DNA from 2 places in the Kaistia algarum genome. Region 2 is predicted to be linked to the other one. Evidence: riboswitches for the same ligand, from Rfam matches in the RefSeq annotation. Region 2 holds a riboswitch; the other holds the start of a gene.
What was found. Region 2 has a riboswitch for cobalamin ahead of OSH05_RS15260 (CbtB domain-containing protein). Riboswitches for the same ligand answer to the same signal wherever they lie in the genome.
Positions count from the first base shown of each region.

Region 1: it holds a riboswitch for cobalamin, as region 2 does, so the genes downstream of both, OSH05_RS10955 (acyl-CoA desaturase) here and OSH05_RS15260 (CbtB domain-containing protein) in region 2, are expected to answer to the same signal.

Region 1 covers NZ_JAPKNJ010000001.1:2,272,005-2,280,312, reverse strand. The annotation lists gene OSH05_RS10990 (ABC transporter permease subunit) at 1-205, shown strand, start outside; gene OSH05_RS10985 (ATP-binding cassette domain-containing protein) at 198-953, shown strand; gene OSH05_RS10980 (LacI family DNA-binding transcriptional regulator) at 985-2,004, opposite strand; gene OSH05_RS10975 (sugar kinase) at 2,200-3,162, shown strand; gene OSH05_RS10970 (class II D-tagatose-bisphosphate aldolase, non-catalytic subunit) at 3,159-4,421, shown strand; gene OSH05_RS10965 (SDR family oxidoreductase) at 4,548-5,276, shown strand; partial or broken gene OSH05_RS25255 (NAD(P)-binding protein) at 5,297-5,386, shown strand; cobalamin riboswitch at 5,424-5,633, shown strand; gene OSH05_RS10955 (acyl-CoA desaturase) at 5,746-6,768, shown strand; gene OSH05_RS10950 (hypothetical protein) at 6,888-7,148, opposite strand; gene OSH05_RS10945 (COG4315 family predicted lipoprotein) at 7,640-8,023, opposite strand; gene OSH05_RS10940 (hypothetical protein) at 8,112-8,308, opposite strand, start outside.
Region 2 covers NZ_JAPKNJ010000002.1:414,591-422,898, reverse strand. The annotation lists gene mfd (transcription-repair coupling factor) at 1-2,982, shown strand, start outside; gene OSH05_RS15270 (LacI family DNA-binding transcriptional regulator) at 3,005-4,051, opposite strand; gene OSH05_RS15265 (hypothetical protein) at 4,272-4,529, shown strand; cobalamin riboswitch at 4,580-4,799, shown strand; gene OSH05_RS15260 (CbtB domain-containing protein) at 4,830-5,021, shown strand; gene OSH05_RS15255 (CbtA family protein) at 5,036-5,791, shown strand; gene cobU (bifunctional adenosylcobinamide kinase/adenosylcobinamide-phosphate guanylyltransferase) at 5,796-6,341, shown strand; gene cobW (cobalamin biosynthesis protein CobW) at 6,338-7,354, shown strand; gene cobN (cobaltochelatase subunit CobN) at 7,358-8,308, shown strand, end outside.

The sequences.
Region 1 (8,308 bases), on a different contig from region 2:
CGGCGGTGCCAGCCTGTTCGGCGGCTCGGGCACCATCCTTGGCACCGTCGCCGGTGCACTCGTCATCGCCGTGATCCAGTACGGCCTCGTCTTCGTCAATGTCGAGCCGTTCTGGCAGTTCATCAGCGTCGGCGTCGTCATCATCATATCTGTTCTCATCGACCAGGCGCAGCGCCGGTTCAGCGGGGGTCGCCAGGATGAATAACGTTCCTCATGCCGGGCCTCTGCTCGAGGTCATCAATCTCTCCAAGCATTTCGGCGCCGTCCGCGCCCTGAGTGACCTGTCGATGACGGTTCATCCCGGCGAGGTGGTGGCCCTTGCCGGCGACAATGGCGCCGGTAAGACGACGCTCATTAAGGCAATCTCGGGCGTCTACCGTCCGAGCTCCGGCGAAATCCGCCTCAAGGGCCAGCCGGTGAGCTTCGCCACGCCGCAGGAGGCGCGCGACCAAGGGATCGAGACGATCTACCAGGACCTTGCGCTCGCCGACAATCTGACGATCGGAGCCAACATCTTCCTCGGCCGCGAGCCGATGACCAAGCGCTTTGGGTTCCTGCCCGTGATCGACCGCAAGAAGATGGCGGACGCTGCCCGCAAGACCATGGCGCTGCTCGACTTCCATGTCAGCCGCATGGATGCGCCGGTGAGCAATTTCTCCGGCGGCCAGCGTCAGGCGGTGGCGATCGGCCGGGCTGTCTACTGGAACGCGCAGATCCTGATCATGGACGAGCCGACGGCGGCGCTCGGCGTTCCCGAACAGCGCAAGGTCATCTCGCTCATCCATCAGTTGAAGGCGCAGGGTCGCGGCGTGATTTTCATCTCGCACAATCTGCAGGATATCTTTGCCGTCTCCGACCGCATCGTCGTGCTGCGGCGCGGCGTCATGGCCGGCGAGCGCAAGATCTCCGAGACGACGCATGATGAGGTCGTCAAGCTCATGGTCGGCGGCTGAACCCTACCGCGCGGCGCAAGCCGCGCGGGCCTCAAGCCGAGGCGCGCAGCACGAGTTCGGCGTTGACGAGGACCTGGTCTCCCGACAGGCGCGGATCGTCGAAGACGCGGCCCGGATCCAGTTTGGAAAGCAAGAGATTGATGGCGAGCCGTCCCATCTCCGCCGTGTTCTGCGACACCGTGGTCAACGGCGGCCACGTATATTCGCTGAGCGGCTGGTTGTCGTGACCGGCGATCCGGAGATCGCAATCAGGTCCGAGCCCAATTTTGAGGCCAGCCTGGTTAACGGCCGCCAGAACACCGAAGGCGACACGATCATTGCCGCAGACCACGATTCCCGTCGGGAAGCCGCCATTGCGCAGGATCCGGTTCGCCTGCTCAAAGGCATAGCGCTCAAAATCCCAACTGTCGGAGCGCTCGAGTTCCAGAACGATCGGCTCCAGCCCGCGCCGCTCCATTGTCGCGATATAGGCGTTACGCCGGTCATGGGCGTTGCTATTCACCCAGGGCATGTCGAAATAGCAGGGCCGGTCGCCAAGCCGCGTCAGGTAATCGGTAATGAGCGACATGCTTTGTGCATTGTTGGTGCCAACGAAGGGCTGCTCATCATCGAAGGGCGCATCGATGAAGACGATCGGGTTGCTCCGGGCGAGCGCCTTGACCTTGGCGCGGTGCTTCGCATTGCCGCCGACAGGCGCCATGATGATGCCGGCGACGTTCAGCGAGGTCAGCGTCTCGATCGCCTCAGCCTCCAGTTCGGCCTTGCCGTCAGAGGAAAAGACGAACGGCATGTAGCCCGCCTGCGTCGCTTCCGCCTCGATGCGCCGGCGCAGGCCCGTATAGAAGGGGTCCAGCGAATTCGGAAAGATCAGGCCGATGATCTTGGTGCGGCGCCGGTTCAGATTGACGGCGAAGAGGTTCGGCCGAAATCCGGTCTCCGTCAGCCCGACCTCGATCCGTTCGCGAACCTTGACGCGGACCGAGTTCGGATTTTGGAAGTATTTCGATACGGTCGGCCGCGACAGGCCGACGGCGGCCGCGAACTCTTCCATCGTCCGGATGTTCGTCTTCGTCATGCGTCTCAGTCTTTCGCAGGTAGATCCGGGCTGCGCCGCCCGGCAAATCGGTCTACGAAAGGGCTGCCAGCTTGCACCCATCTTGTCAAACAAATAGACGTGCGCAAATAAAATGCTTTACGTGCATAAAGTAATGGATGCCCGTGGTGCCTCTCGCCCCGTGGCCGCATTATGACGGCGGCAATCGGGCCTGCCGTCGCCTCGCTAGGCGAATTGCTTGTCGAGTTCGTCTGCACGGAAAAGGACGGCCATAATCGCCTCGCCGCTCCCTATGTCGGGCCGTTTCCGAGCGGCGCGCCGGGCATCTTCATCGATCAGGCGGCACGTGTCGGCGCACGCGCGATCTTCGCCGGAGCGGTCGGTTCCGATGCCTTTGGCGGCGTGCTCACCGACCGGCTCACGGGCGTCGGCGTCTCGAACGAATTGATCCGTGTCGTCGACGGCGTTCCGACCGGTTCGGCCTTCGTCTCCTACAATAGCGACGGCACCCGCGACTTTGTGTTTAACATCGCCCACTCGGCCGCGGCGCATCTGCCGGACGCCGACGAAATCACCGCGGCCTTCTGCGTCTACGGGACGGGCGTCTTTCATATATCGGGATCGACGCTCGGCGACGGAGCCATGCGGGCCACGGCGCTGGAGGTGGCGCGCGGGCTTGCCGAGGCCGGAATCGCGATTTCCTTCGACCCCAATGTACGCAAGGAACTGCTTGGCGATCCGGGCTATTTCGCCGCCGTCGAGGCGCTGACGGCGCTCTCGACCTATTTCCTGCCGAGCGAGGAGGATGCGGCCGTACTCTTTCCCGGTGCCGAGTTCGCCGATTATGCGGGCCGCCTGATCGCCGCCGGCGCGGAAAGCGTCGTCCTGAAACGGGGCGAGTTCGGCTGTCTCGGTCTCGACCGCAGAGGGGAGCGCGTGAGCCTTCCGGCGCATCGAACCACAGTCGTCGATCCCACCGGGGCCGGCGATTGCTTCTGTGCCACCTATGTCGCGCTGCGCACGCTCGGCCTCCCCTTTGCCGCGGCACTGGCGCGGGCGAACGCAGCCGGTGCGCTCGCCGTTGGCAGGCTCGGCCCGATGGAGGGCAATTCGAACCTCGCGGCGATCGAACGCCGGCTGGAGGGCGCGGCATGAGAACGCTGCTCGATATCGTCGCCGCGAACCGCGCCGGCGAACGGACCGGGATCCCGTCCTACTGCACGGCCCACCCCGAAACGCTGCGTGCCATCTTCGCCGCCTATCGCGACGATGACGCGCCGATCCTGATCGAGGCGACCTGTAACCAGGTCAACCAGTTCGGCGGCTATACCGGCATGACGCCCGCCGATTTCCGCCGCTTCGCCGAGGGCCTCGCCGCCGACGAGGGCGTCGACGCAGATCGTCTCATCCTGGGTGGCGACCATCTCGGCCCCAACCCCTGGAAAAACGAGCCGGCAGCCATCGCCATGGAAAAGGCGAAGGCGATGGTCGCGGCCTTCGTCGAGGCTGGCTTCACCAAGATCCATCTCGATGCCTCGATGGCCTGCGCCGATGACGGCCAACTTGCCGAAGCGACCATGGCGGAACGCGCCGCCGACCTCGCCATCGTGGCGGAGCGCGCCGCCGCGAGCCGGCAGCTCGCCTATGTCGTGGGTACCGAGGTGCCGATCCCGGGTGGCGAGACCGAGACGCTGGACGCCCTCGCCGTCACGACCACGACCTCGGTCCAACGCACGATCGATCTCCACCGCACCGCCTTCGCGGCGCGCGGCCTCGACGCCGCCTTCGACCGAGTCGTCGGCATCGTCGTCCAGCCCGGCGTCGATTTTGGCAACGACAAGGTCTACGCCTTCGTGCCGGAGAAGGCCGCCGATCTCTCGGCCACGGTGGCGAGCCTGCCGGGCCTCGTCTTCGAGGCCCACTCGAGCGACTACCAGACCGAGGCGGCGCTGGCGGCGCTCGTCGACGGCCATTTCGCGATCCTGAAGGTCGGCCCGGAACTGACCTTCGCCTATCGGCAAGCCGTGGTCGCACTGGCCGGCATCGAGGCGTCGCTGGGGCCAGCCGAACCCTCCGGCATCCTTGACGTGATCCGCACCGAAATGCGCGCTGCGCCGAAGGATTGGCGCGGCTACGTCGCCGCCGATGAGCGTGAGGCAGCGATGATGCTGTTCGGGCTCAGCGACCGCGTACGCTATTATTGGCCCAATCCGCGCATCCAGGCCGCGCTTGGCCGCCTCCACCGCAATATCGCCGAGGGCCGGCCTGAACCCGGCCTCGTCGCACAGGCGACCGGTGGCCTTGTCGGCCCGGCCATCGATCCCGCCGGGCTCCCCCGCCAACTCGTCCGACAGATGGTGGGCGCGGTCGTCGCCAAATATCGCGCGGCGGCGCGCGACGGCGGCGCGGGCTGATCGATCGGCGGCCTTGATATCCGGAAGAATATTTGCGCGAGAAAAGATATGAATTGACGAGCGGAATATATGCCGCCTAGCATCCGCTCATGAGCGCCGCAAGGCGCCGGCCATCGGGAGGAAGGCATGCGGACGGAACTCAAGAACAAGATCGTCCTCGTCACGGGCGGCAGCTCGGGCATCGGGCGGGCCATGGCACGCGCGGTCGCCGAAGAAGGGGCGAAGCTAGTCCTGGTCGGACGCTCGGCCGAACGCCTCCAGGCCGTGGCGTCGAACCTGCCGACCGAGGCGCTGCCGATCGCCGCCGATCTCACCAAGCCAGCCGAGGTCGACCGGGTCGTCGCCGAGGCGCGCGCCCGCTTCGGCCGTATCGATATATTGCTGCCGAATGCCGGGCTCTATATTCCCGGCGACGTCGCCGAGGGCGATCCCGACGCCTGGGACGAACTCCTCGCGGTCAACGTCAACAGTGTCTTCCGCCTGGTCCGCGCCGTCCTGCCCGAAATGATCGAGCGCAAGGACGGCCATATCCTGATCACCAGCTCGATCTCGGGCCATCAGGCGATCCAGTGGGAGCCGATCTATTCGGCCTCCAAGCATGCGATCCAATCCTTCGTCCATGGTCTCCGCCGCCAGGTAGCCCCGCAGGGCATCCGCGTCGGCGCCGTCGCGCCGGGCATCGTGCTGAACGAACTCTGGGGCTACAAGGACCCGGCTGCGATCGACGCAAAGGTCGAGAGCCGCGAGGGATTGCGCTCCGAGGATGTCGCCGATGCGGTCGTGTTCATGCTGACGCGGCCCGCCAATGTCACGATCCGCGACCTCGTCATCCTGCCGCAGAACCAGGACCTCTGATCGTGTCCGGCTTCGACTACATGATCGTCGGCGGCGGCGCCGCTGGCTGCGTGCTCGCGAACCGGCTTTCGGAGAATCCGAAGGTACGCGTTGCTCTCGTCGAGGCCGGGCCCGACCGGCACGCGTTGACTTCGTATCCGAATTAACGCCTAGTCTGACCGTCACGGTCTCTTGAAGCCCAAGATTCGAGCGTTTGAGGGAAGCCGGTGCGGCATCTGCCAAACCCGGAGCTGTCTCCGCAACGGTGAGCGGTTCGCCGAAGCCCATCGCGCGTCACCGGGATCGAAATGATCCTGGAAGGCCGGGCGGAAGCGACGACCCGCGAGCCAGGAGATCTGCCGCGACGCCGTAAACGTCCCTGGGCGGAGTGTTCCGGTGGATCGTCGCTTGCTGCAGACGGCCCCCGTGGCGTCCGCGTGCCTCTTGCGCGTCCTCCCGGCCTTGGCCCCAAACGATTGGGTTTGTGCCGGTGCCTGTTCCTGTTGATGCCGATGTCGCACGGGCGGATCCCCATGGTCATCTGGATATTCCGAAAGCCGCGCAGCCTCTTCGGCTCGCCCGCATCGATGCGATCGGAATTGGGGCGATCCACCTGCTGGCGCTTCTGGCGTTCGTGCCGTGGCTCTTCAGCTGGACCGGCGTGGTGGTGGCGATTCTGGGGCTCTATGTATTCGGCACGCTCGGGATCAGCCTTTGCTTCCATCGCATGCTGACCCATCGCGGCGTCGTCTGCCCGAAATGGCTGGAGCACAGCTTCGCCATCCTCGGCGTGTGCTGCGTTCAGGATACGCCGGCCCGCTGGATCTCCATCCACCGCAAGCATCACGAGCATGCGGACGAACAGCCGGATCCGCACACCCCGCTGGTCAACTTCCTGTGGGCGCATATCGGGTGGATGCTCTTCACCAATCGCGAGCTGACACGTCGGGCGTTGATCTCCCGCTATGCCAAAGACGTCCTGCAGGACCCGTTCTATGCGAGGCTCGAAGCGAACTTCCGCTGGGTTCGGGTGATCCTGATTTCGTGGGCGCTCTTCTTTGCCGGCGGGTTCGTAGCCGAATTGCTGCTGGGCGGCAGCCTGCTGGAGGCTTTGCAATTCGGCCTCAGCCTGCTGGTTTGGGGAGCCTTCGTCCGCACGGTGCTGGTTTGGCACATTACGTGGTCGATCAATTCGGTGACCCATCTTTGGGGGTACCGCAATTATGAGACCGACGAATCCAGCCGGAATAATCTGATCGTCGGCTTCCTCAGCAATGGCGAGGGCTGGCACAATAATCATCACGCCGACCCACGCTCGGCCCGCTACGGCCACCGCTGGTGGGAACTGGATGTAACCTGGCTAACGATCCGGTTTCTCTCGGCCGTGGGCCTCGCCACCAAGGTCATCAAGCCCTCCCCTCACGTCCAGGAGCGCTACGCCAAGCTGGCCGCCGCGACCGCGCACGGCGGCTCCGCTTCAACGCCGCAACGGGCGGATCGCCAGACCCCCTGACAGGCACGGAGAAGGCGCGTACCGCTCCCGAACATCTGCGTCAAGAAATACCGTTCAGCAGCGACTTGAATCCTGCCGCGATCCGCTGAGAGCCTTGGATGCGGCGCGACCGCTCGGCCTCAGTCGTCGAGGGCGTGCCAGGGCAGGTCCGAATCGGAGATCGGCTCGCGTTCGAAGACGATCGATCCATGGAGGTCGTCACCGAGTTCGATGACGCGCGAATACATGCCGAGTTCGGCGGCGGAGCTGGCGAGATTCGTCGCGCTCCGCAGCGCGTCATCATGGGACGCGAAGCTCGCCACCGGCAATCCGTCGCGATGGAGAAGCGAACGCTGCCCGCCGCCGTCATACTCGATATAATACGTTGCAAAATCGAGCATATCGGCACCTCCACTCCCCGTGCCCGGCGGATTCTAGGCTGAGTCGACCATGGGTCCTGTGCCTCGCGGGCAACAGGAGCCAAAGGAACGCCTATTCCCCCGGAAAAGCAGTGGATCGACCGGTACCCGCTAGGATTGACGAAGGGAGATTAGCCCTGCAGCTCGAAACGCGGCGCGTCGAAGCTCATTCGGCGACCTCGCAGCTAAAGCGGATCTCCAGATTGGAAGGGCGTGGTGACGAGAGAAGACGCTGCCCCGCTGCCTGACACGCCGCCAGCGACTCAAACCCGCCCACGGCCGAGATCGAAGAGGAAACGGCGAGACTCTTCGTCTCCTCCGTCGCCCCGTAAACGATCGACAGCATAACCAATATGTACATTCAATCCCCCGAACCGGGCCCACCCGATGTGGGCCTGAAGCCCACGAATATGCTTGCCTTTATCGAAAATTGAAAGTGGCGGTGCCGCCAGGCAGGCACCGCCCTTAGCTGGCTATTTCGCGACGTGCCAGACGCCGCCGACGCCATCACCGACGACGTCGCCCGGCTTCTTGTCCTTGATGAAGGTGTAGAGCGGCATGCCGTCATAGGCCCACATCTTCGTTCCGTCCTTCCGGTCGACCAGCGTCCACTCGCCGCTCGCCTTCGCCTTGGCTCCGGCCACAAAGGGCGGCCAATTCACGGCGCACTGGTCGTAGCAATTGGACACGCCCTTCTGGTCCTTGTCGAAGGTGTAGAGCGTCATCCCCTTGGCATCGACATAGACCTTGCCGACGGACGTCTCCATCATCTTGGCCGGTCCGGCGGCAATCGCCGGCCCGAAGGCTCCGGCAAGCATGGCCAGAGCCAGAACAGTTCTCGTGGCTGCGGTTCTCATGGCTGAAATCCTCTCTGTTGACGTGTGCCGACGATGTCGGCCGCAGCAAGAACACGCGAGGACGGCAATCTATTCGAGCCGGAGTCGGTTAACGCAGATCCGTTTCGGGATAGGCCCGGCTCGGCTGGCATATGCCGTCGCGACAGAGGAAGAGCAGGGTCTGGTCGGGCCAGCAGCCATGCGACGCCAGCTCTGCTTTCGCCACATAAAGAATGAGAAGGCGAAACTCGGCCACGCCATCCGCCGACGGATCCAGATTGGCATAGACCGCCACGCCGTCGAGAC
Region 2 (8,308 bases):
GTCGATCTGTTCGCGGCCGGGCAGGGCGAGCCGGTGCGCGTCGATTTCTTCGGCGATACCATCGATTCGATCCGCTCCTTCGACGTCGAGAGCCAGCGCACGGTGGCGCAGAAGAAGCGGCTCGACCTCGTGCCGATGAGCGAGGTCGTGCTGACGGCGGATTCGATCGCGCGCTTCCGCAGCCGCTATCTGGAACTGTTCGGCGCGACCGATCGCGATGACATCCTCTACCAGTCGGTGAGCGAGGGTCGTCGCTACACCGGCGTCGAGCATTGGCTGCCGCTCTTCGTCGATGGGCTCGACACGCTGTTTGACTATCTCCCCGATGCGCCGGTCATTCTCGATCATCTGGTCGAGGAAGCGCTGGCCGAGCGTCTCGCCGACATCCAGGATCATTATGACGCCCGCCGCGACGGCATGGGCCAGGGGCAGGGCGGCATTCCCTATCGCCCCGTCCCGCCGGAACGGCTCTATCTTTCGCGCGAGGAATGGACGCGGCGCGAGGGGTCGGCGACGCTGCTGCGCATGACGCCCTTTGCCGAGGCCGACGATACGATGGTCGTCGATCTTGGCGGCCGGCAGGGCCGGACCTTCGCGGCCGAGCGGACGGCCGGCGACGTCAATGTCTTCGACGCCGTGATCGCGCATATCGGCACGCTGCGCGAGAAGAAGCGCGTCATCATCGCGAGCTGGAGCGAAGGCGCCCGCGACCGCCTCGCTCAGGTTCTCGCCGATCATGGGCTGAAGCGCACGCAGAAGGTCGATAGCTGGCGGGGAACCGAGGGACTCGACAAGGGCATCGTCGCGCTCGCCGTGCTAGGCCTCGAGGCGGGATTCGAGACGCCGAAGCTGACGGTGATCGGCGAGCAGGATATTCTCGGCGACCGTCTGGTCCGCCCCCGCAAGCGCGCGAAGAAGGCGTCGGATTTCCTCAGCGAGGTCGCCGGCCTCGCCGAAGGCGATCTGGTGGTCCATGTCGATCATGGCATCGGCCGTTTCTCGGGGCTGAAGACGATCACGGCCGCCGGCGCGCCGCGCGATTGCCTCGAAATCCTCTATGCCGGCGGCGACCGGCTCTATCTTCCCGTCGAGAACATCGAGCTTCTGTCGCGCTACGGCTCGGAAGACACGGAGGCTTCGCTCGACAAGCTCGGCGGCGTTGCCTGGCAGGCGCGGAAATCGCGCCTCAAGAAACGCATTCGCGACATGGCGGCGCAGCTCATCAAGATCGCCGCGGCCCGCGCCATGCGCCACGCCGAACCCATGGCGCCGCCAGACGGGCTTTATGACGAATTCGCCGCGCGCTTCCCCTATGAGGAGACGGAAGACCAACTGACGGCGATCGAGGCCGTCATCCAGGATCTGGGCGCCGGCACGCCGATGGACCGCCTGATCTGCGGCGATGTAGGCTTCGGCAAGACCGAGGTGGCGCTGCGTGCCGCCTTCGTCGCCGTGATGAGCGGCAAGCAGGTCGCGGTCGTGGTGCCGACGACGCTGCTGTCGCGCCAGCATTTCAAGACCTTTTCACAGCGTTTCGCCGGTTTCCCGATCCGGGTCGAGCAGGCCTCGCGGCTGGTTTCGACCAAGGATCTCGCCGAGACCAAGAAGGGCCTCAAGGAAGGGCAGGTCGACATCGTCGTCGGCACGCATGCCCTGCTCGGCAAGGCGATCGAGTTCAAGGATCTCGGCCTGCTGATAATCGACGAGGAGCAGCATTTCGGCGTCAAGCACAAGGAGCGGCTGAAGGAGCTGCGCGCCGATGTCCATGTGCTGACGCTCTCGGCGACGCCGATCCCGCGGACGCTGCAACTGGCGCTTACCGGGGTTCGCGAGCTGTCGCTGATCACGACGCCGCCTGTCGACCGCATGGCGGTCCGAACCTTCATCTCGCCCTTCGATGCGCTCACCGTGCGCGAGGCGCTGCTGCGCGAGCGCTATCGCGGTGGCCAGAGCTTCTATGTCTGCCCCCGCCTCTCGGACCTGGCCGAACGCAAGGAGTTCCTCGAGAAATTCGTGCCGGAAGTGAAGGTCGCCATCGCGCATGGCCAGATGCCGCCGACGGAGCTCGAAGACATCATGAACGCCTTCTATGACGGCGCCTATGATGTGCTGCTCTCGACGACGATCGTCGAATCCGGGCTCGACATCCCGACCGCCAATACACTGATCGTCCACAGGGCCGACATGTTCGGCCTCTCGCAGCTCTATCAGCTGCGCGGCCGTGTCGGCCGCTCGAAGACGCGCGCCTATGCGCTGTTCACGGTTCCGGCCGAGAAGCGCCTGACCGCCATGGCCGATCGCCGCCTCAAGGTGCTGCAATCGCTGGATACGCTCGGCGCCGGCTTCCAGCTCGCCAGTCACGACCTCGACATTCGCGGCGCCGGCAATCTGCTGGGCGAGGAGCAATCCGGCCATATCAAGGAAGTCGGCTTCGAGCTCTACCAGCAGATGCTGGAGGAGGCGGTGGCGCAGCTTCGGCAGGGCGGCGACGCCGACGAGGCCGATGACGGCCGCTGGTCGCCGCAGATCACGGTCGGCACGCCGGTCATGCTGCCGGAGACCTTTGTTCCCGACCTCCAGCTGCGGCTCGGGCTCTACCGACGCCTGGGCGATCTCGAAGAGCCGGAGCAGATCGACGCCTTCGGCGCCGAGCTGATCGACCGTTTCGGCCCGCTGCCGGACGAGGTCGAGCACCTGTTGAAGATCGTCTACATCAAGGCGCTCTGCCGCAAGGCGAATGTCGAGAAGGTCGATGCCGGCCCGAAGGGCATGGTCATCGGCTTCCGCAACTCGACCTTCGCCAATCCGGCCGGCCTAATCCGCTATATCGGCGAGCAGGGCAGCCTGGCGAAGGTTCGCCCCGACCAGAAGATCGTGCTGATCCGCGATTGGGAAGACCCGGAAAAGCGGCTCAAGGGCACCGCCGTGGTATTGACGCAACTGGCGCGGCTTGCGGTCGGCGACGGCAAGAAGGCGGTCTGAGCGAACCTGGACGGTTCCGCGATCAGCTGCTCTCTCGCTCGATCAACTCGAAACCGACATCGACAGTCCTGGGTCCTGCCGTATCGCCCGCGATCGCGCCCAGCAGCAGGCGGCCAGCCTCGAAGCCGATGCGGCGGGTTGGCACGGCGATCGTCGTCAGAGACGGGACCAGATGGCGGGCGAACTCGAAATCGCCGAAGCCGGTGATTGCGAAACGCCGCGGCACGGCAATGCCGCGCCTTATGCAGGCGAAGAGGACACCGGCGGCCGTGATGTCGCTGGAGAGGACGATGGCATCGGCGTCCGGATGCTGCGCCTCGACACGGTCGAGCAGGCTGGCGCCGGCATCCATGGTCAACGCCAGATCGCCGGCATCGATCAGCCTCGGCTCGTCTTCCGGCCACAGTTTTTGCGCCGCCGCGCAGAACCCATCCCGGCGCTGGCGCGCGCGGCTGTCGCCAGGGCGGACCACGCCGGCGAATACCGGTTGGCGGCGACCGCTCGCCGCCAGATGGCGAACGACCGCATCCATCGCCAGATCGTTGGAAAAGCCGACCTGCCGGTCGATCGGCTGGGGCGCCAGATCCCAGCCCTCGACGATCGGAATTCCGGCCCGCTTCAGCAACGAGACGCTGCCGCGCGTATGGCGCGTTCCAACAAGGAAGAGCCCGTCGGGGCGGCGGCCAAGGAGACTGCGGATCAGATCCTCTTCACGGTCGAGCCGGTAATCCGTATTGCCGACGAAAAGTTGATAGCCCTTGCGGCCCACCATGTCCGACAGGGACTGGATCGTGTCGGCGAAGATCGAGGTGGAGAGCGTCGGTATGACCGCTGCTATCGTCAGGCTGCGCGCCGAGGCGAGCATGCTGGCCGCCAGATTCTGCACATAGTGCGTCTTGCGAATGGCGGCCGTGATGAGTTCGAGCGTATCCGGCGAGACGGTTTGCGGCGTCCGCAGGGCGCGGGATACGGTCTGCATCGAGACGCCCGCTTCCGCCGCGACGTCGGCCATGGTCACGCCGGCGCGCCTCGGCCTGGCCTTGCGCTTGGGTTGGACTGCCTCGCTCACGATTCCACGACGCCTATGCCCATGGCGGTTGCGAGCACCAGCCCCGCTGGATCAGCTCGCTCGTCCCACGACCAGCGCTAGCAGAACGCGAATATGAAAAGAAGAACGAGGCCAGGCCAACGGCGCAAGTCTCGGGCACATCGACGTGGAATTGGTCGCGTATGGTTCTCGCAATCCAATAGCACCATATAGCGAGCAACAAGGAGGCTGCCTGAGCGCCATGCCCTCGATCCGATTTGGCAAGAGAACTGTCAAACTGCCCGAAAGCCGGCCGCTCCGGATCGGCATCGGCGGAGCTTTCATCGCCGGCGGCATATTCAGTTTTCTGCCTGTGCTGGGCATATGGATGTTGCCGATCGGGCTGATTGTGCTGTCCCATGACTTCCCGCGGATCCGCCGCTTTCGTCGTCAGTCGGAGGTGAAACTGGCCCGGCGCTGGGCGCGTTTTCGCGGTCGGGCGCCGGTGGATCAGGGCTGACCAGCCTCGCCGTGCCAGCGTACGGCCTTGCGCGTCCTCCGCGATCCCTCTAGCGTCGTATCTGCTTAGGTTCCCCCGATAGGACCGAAGGGTTCGGGGGATGAAATGGGAATCCGGTGCGGAACGACCCCTCAAGGGGTTTCAAGTCCGGAGCTGCCCCCGCAACTGTAAGCGGCGAGCGACCTTGCACCATGCCACTGGGAAACCGGGAAGGCGCCAGGGAAGCTGCGACCCGTGAGCCAGGAGACCAGCCTTTGCATCGTTAGGACCGGCCGTCGGTGGGACGGCAAAGGAGATGCCATGACTGATTCTCGTTCGACCACGCTTCCTACAAGCGGAACCCGCACCGAGGCGCCCAGCCGGCTTGCCGCCGGCATCGCCGCCATGGTCTTCGGCGTGCTGCTCTTTGTCGGCACCGGCTTTGCTGCGCCCAGCGCCATCCATAATGCGACCCACGACACGCGGCACGCCCTCGGGCTGCCCTGCCACTGACATCGGGGTCCATCATGCTGAAATCGATCATTCTCAGCGCCTTTGGCGCTGGCCTTGTCGTGGGCGCGATTCTGACGGGCGTCCAGTTCGTCACGACCGAGCCGCTGATCCTGCATGGCGAGACTTTTGAGAAGGCCGCCGAAGCCAACGAGGCTCCGGCAGCCGCTGTCGATCCCGCCGCCGCGCATCAGGAGGCGTCCGGCCATGACCATGCAGCCGCGGCGGAGACCACTCCGGCGGAACATCATCATGATGCCGGCGCCTGGGAGCCGGCCGATGGTTTCGAGCGCTCGGCCTATACGCTTCTCGCCAATCTGCTGATGGGCGTCGGAGTATCGGCGGTGCTGCTCGGCGCCATGACGCTGCGCGGCGGCCCGATCGACGCCCGAACCGGCGTGCTCTGGGGCGTCGCCGGGTTCTTCGTCGCTTCGCTTCTCCCCTCGCTCGGGTTGTCGCCGGAGCTTCCGGGAACCGCAGCGGCGGAGATCACCTCGCGGCAGATCTGGTGGCTTGGCACGGTCGCGGCCTCGGCGGCGGGCCTCGCGCTCCTCGTCTTCGCGCCAGCCTGGTACGCCAAGCTCGCCGGCATCGCACTGGCAGTCGTCCCGCATGTTATCGGGGCTCCACGGCCACCGACGCTGGAGGCTCCCTATCCGGCAGCGCTCGGCGCCGAATTCGTCGTCGCCTCGCTGGTCGCCAGCGCGCTGCTCTGGTCGCTCTCCGGCCTCTTCTCGGGCTGGCTTTACCGGCGCGTTTCGCGAACGGCCTGACGGGATGGAACCGACGATCCCGCCGCCGCGGACGGCGCTCGTCCTCGGCGGCGCCCGCTCCGGCAAGAGCCGCTTCGCGGAGACGATCGTACAGGCCTTGGCCCGTCCGGTCGTCTACGTCGCCACCGCCGAGGCGAGGGACCAGGAGATGGGCGAACGCATCGCCCTGCACCGGGCTCGCCGCGGCGACTGGGCGACGATCGAGGCGCCGCTCGATCTCGTCGGCGCGATTGCGAGAGCGGAGGGAAGGGCGGTTCTCGTCGATTGCCTGACGCTCTGGCTCTCCAACCTGCTCGAGGCCGGCCGCGACCCCGAGGCAGAGGGCGAACGGCTCGCCGCCTGCCTTGACGAGGCCTCGGTGCCGATCGTGCTCGTCTCCAACGAGGTCGGCTCCGGCATCGTGCCGATGAATGCACTCGCCCGCCGCTTCGCCGACGAGCAGGGCCGCCTCAACCAGCGCATCGCCAAGGCGGTCGCCCAGGTTTTCCTCGTGGCGGCGGGCCTGCCCGTCCGCCTCAAACCCCGTTCCGATCCGGAGTATTCGCTTTGACCGCCCGCATTCCCGCCACCATCGTCACCGGCTTCCTCGGGGCCGGCAAGACGACGCTGATCCGCAACCTGATCGCGCAGGCGAACGGCAAGCGGATCGCCCTCATCGTCAACGAGTTTGGCGACATGGGCTTCGACGGCTCGCTGCTTTCCGATTGCGGCGTCGATGACTGCAAGCCGGATACGGTCGTGGAACTCACCAATGGCTGCATTTGCTGCACCGTCGCGGATGATTTCCTGCCGACGATCGAGATGCTGCTGAAGCGAGATCCCGCGCCGGACCATATCGTCATTGAGACCTCGGGCCTTGCTCTGCCGCAGCCACTGGTGCGTGCCTTCACCTGGCCCTCCGTGCGCCATCGGACCACGATCGACGGCGTCGTGACGGTCGTGGATGCCGCCGCCGTCGCGGAAGGGCGCTTTGCCCATGACGAGGCGGCGGTAGCGGCGCAGCGCGCGGCCGATCCCTCGCTCGACCATGACGACCCGATCGAGGAACTGTTCGAGGACCAGCTCTCCTGCGCCGATCTGATCGTGCTCTCCAAGGCCGATCTCGTCGATGCCGCGCAGCTTGCCGAGGTGGAGGCGATCGTGCGGCGCGAGGCTCGCTCGGAAGCGCGCAGCGTCATCGGCTCGCCGGCCGGCCTGCCACTCGCCATCCTGCTTGGCGTCGGCGCGGCGGCCGAGGACGATGCGGCCAACCGCAAGAGCCACCACGATCTCGAAGGCGAGGAGCACGACCACGACGATTTCGTCTCCTATGTCCTCGACATCGGCGAGCAAGGGTCGATCGAGGCGCTGGGCGACAAGGTCAGGGGCGCTATGGGTGAAGCCGGCGTGCTGCGAATCAAGGGCCGGGCCCGGGTCGCCGGCAAGGCGTTCCCGGCCGTGGTGCAGGCCGTCGGCCCGCGCGTCGAGACCTATTTTGCGGCAGGAGAGATCGCCGGTCGGCTCGTCGTGATCGGCGAGAAGCATCTCGACCGTGCCGCCGTCGAGGCACATTTCGGAGCCTGAGCCATGCACCTGATCGTCGGCGAAACGGAACGGATCGACGATGGCGCCACCGCCGTCGATCTGGATCAATCGCCCGGCGATATTGTTGTGCTGTCGGCGGCGGATTCCGAACTCGCCGCCTTTGCCGGTGCCTTCGCGCGGATGCCTGAAGGGCCGAGCCTTCGCCTCGCCAATTGGACCAAGCTGCAGCATCCCTATTCGGTCGATCTCTATCTCGAAAAGACGCTCCAGAAGGCCAAGCTCGTCATCGTGCGAATGATGGGCGGCTCCGGCTATTGGCCCTATGGGCTGGAGGCGCTCCGGGCGCTCTCGCGTGGCGGCGGCCCGAGGCTGGCGGTGATGCCCGGCGAGGACCGCTGGGACCCGTCGCTGGAGCCCTATTCGACCATCGACATCGCCGCCGCCCGGCAGCTCTGGCGCTGCTGCGTCGAGGCGGGGCCGGAGAATATCGGCCGCGCGCTGCGGCTGGCGCGACACTGGGTCGGCGACGGTGAGGCCCCCGAGGCGCCCGTCGCGCTGCCCGAAATCGGCTTCTGGCAGCCGGGCAGCGGCGTCGTATCCCGAGAGGCCGCGCTCTCGGCGGCGCGCCAGCGGCCCTATGCGCCGATCGTCTTTTACCGGGCGCTGATCGAGGGCGGCTCTACCGAGCCGATCGACGCGCTGGTCGAGGCACTTGGCCGCGAGGGCATCGGCGCGGTGCCCATCTTCGTCACCAGCCTGAAAAACCCTGCCGTCGCCGAAGCGCTCGGCCAGTTCTTTGTCGAAGCGCCACCCGCTATCGTACTGAACGGCACCGCCTTCGCGATCTCCAGGCCCGGACGAAGCCATGAGCCAACCGTGCTCGACGCGCCTGGCCGGCCTGTGCTGCAGATCGTCTTCGCCGGCACCAGCCGCGAGGCGTGGCTCAATTCAACGCGCGGACTTTCGCCGCGCGATCTGATCATGAACGTGGCG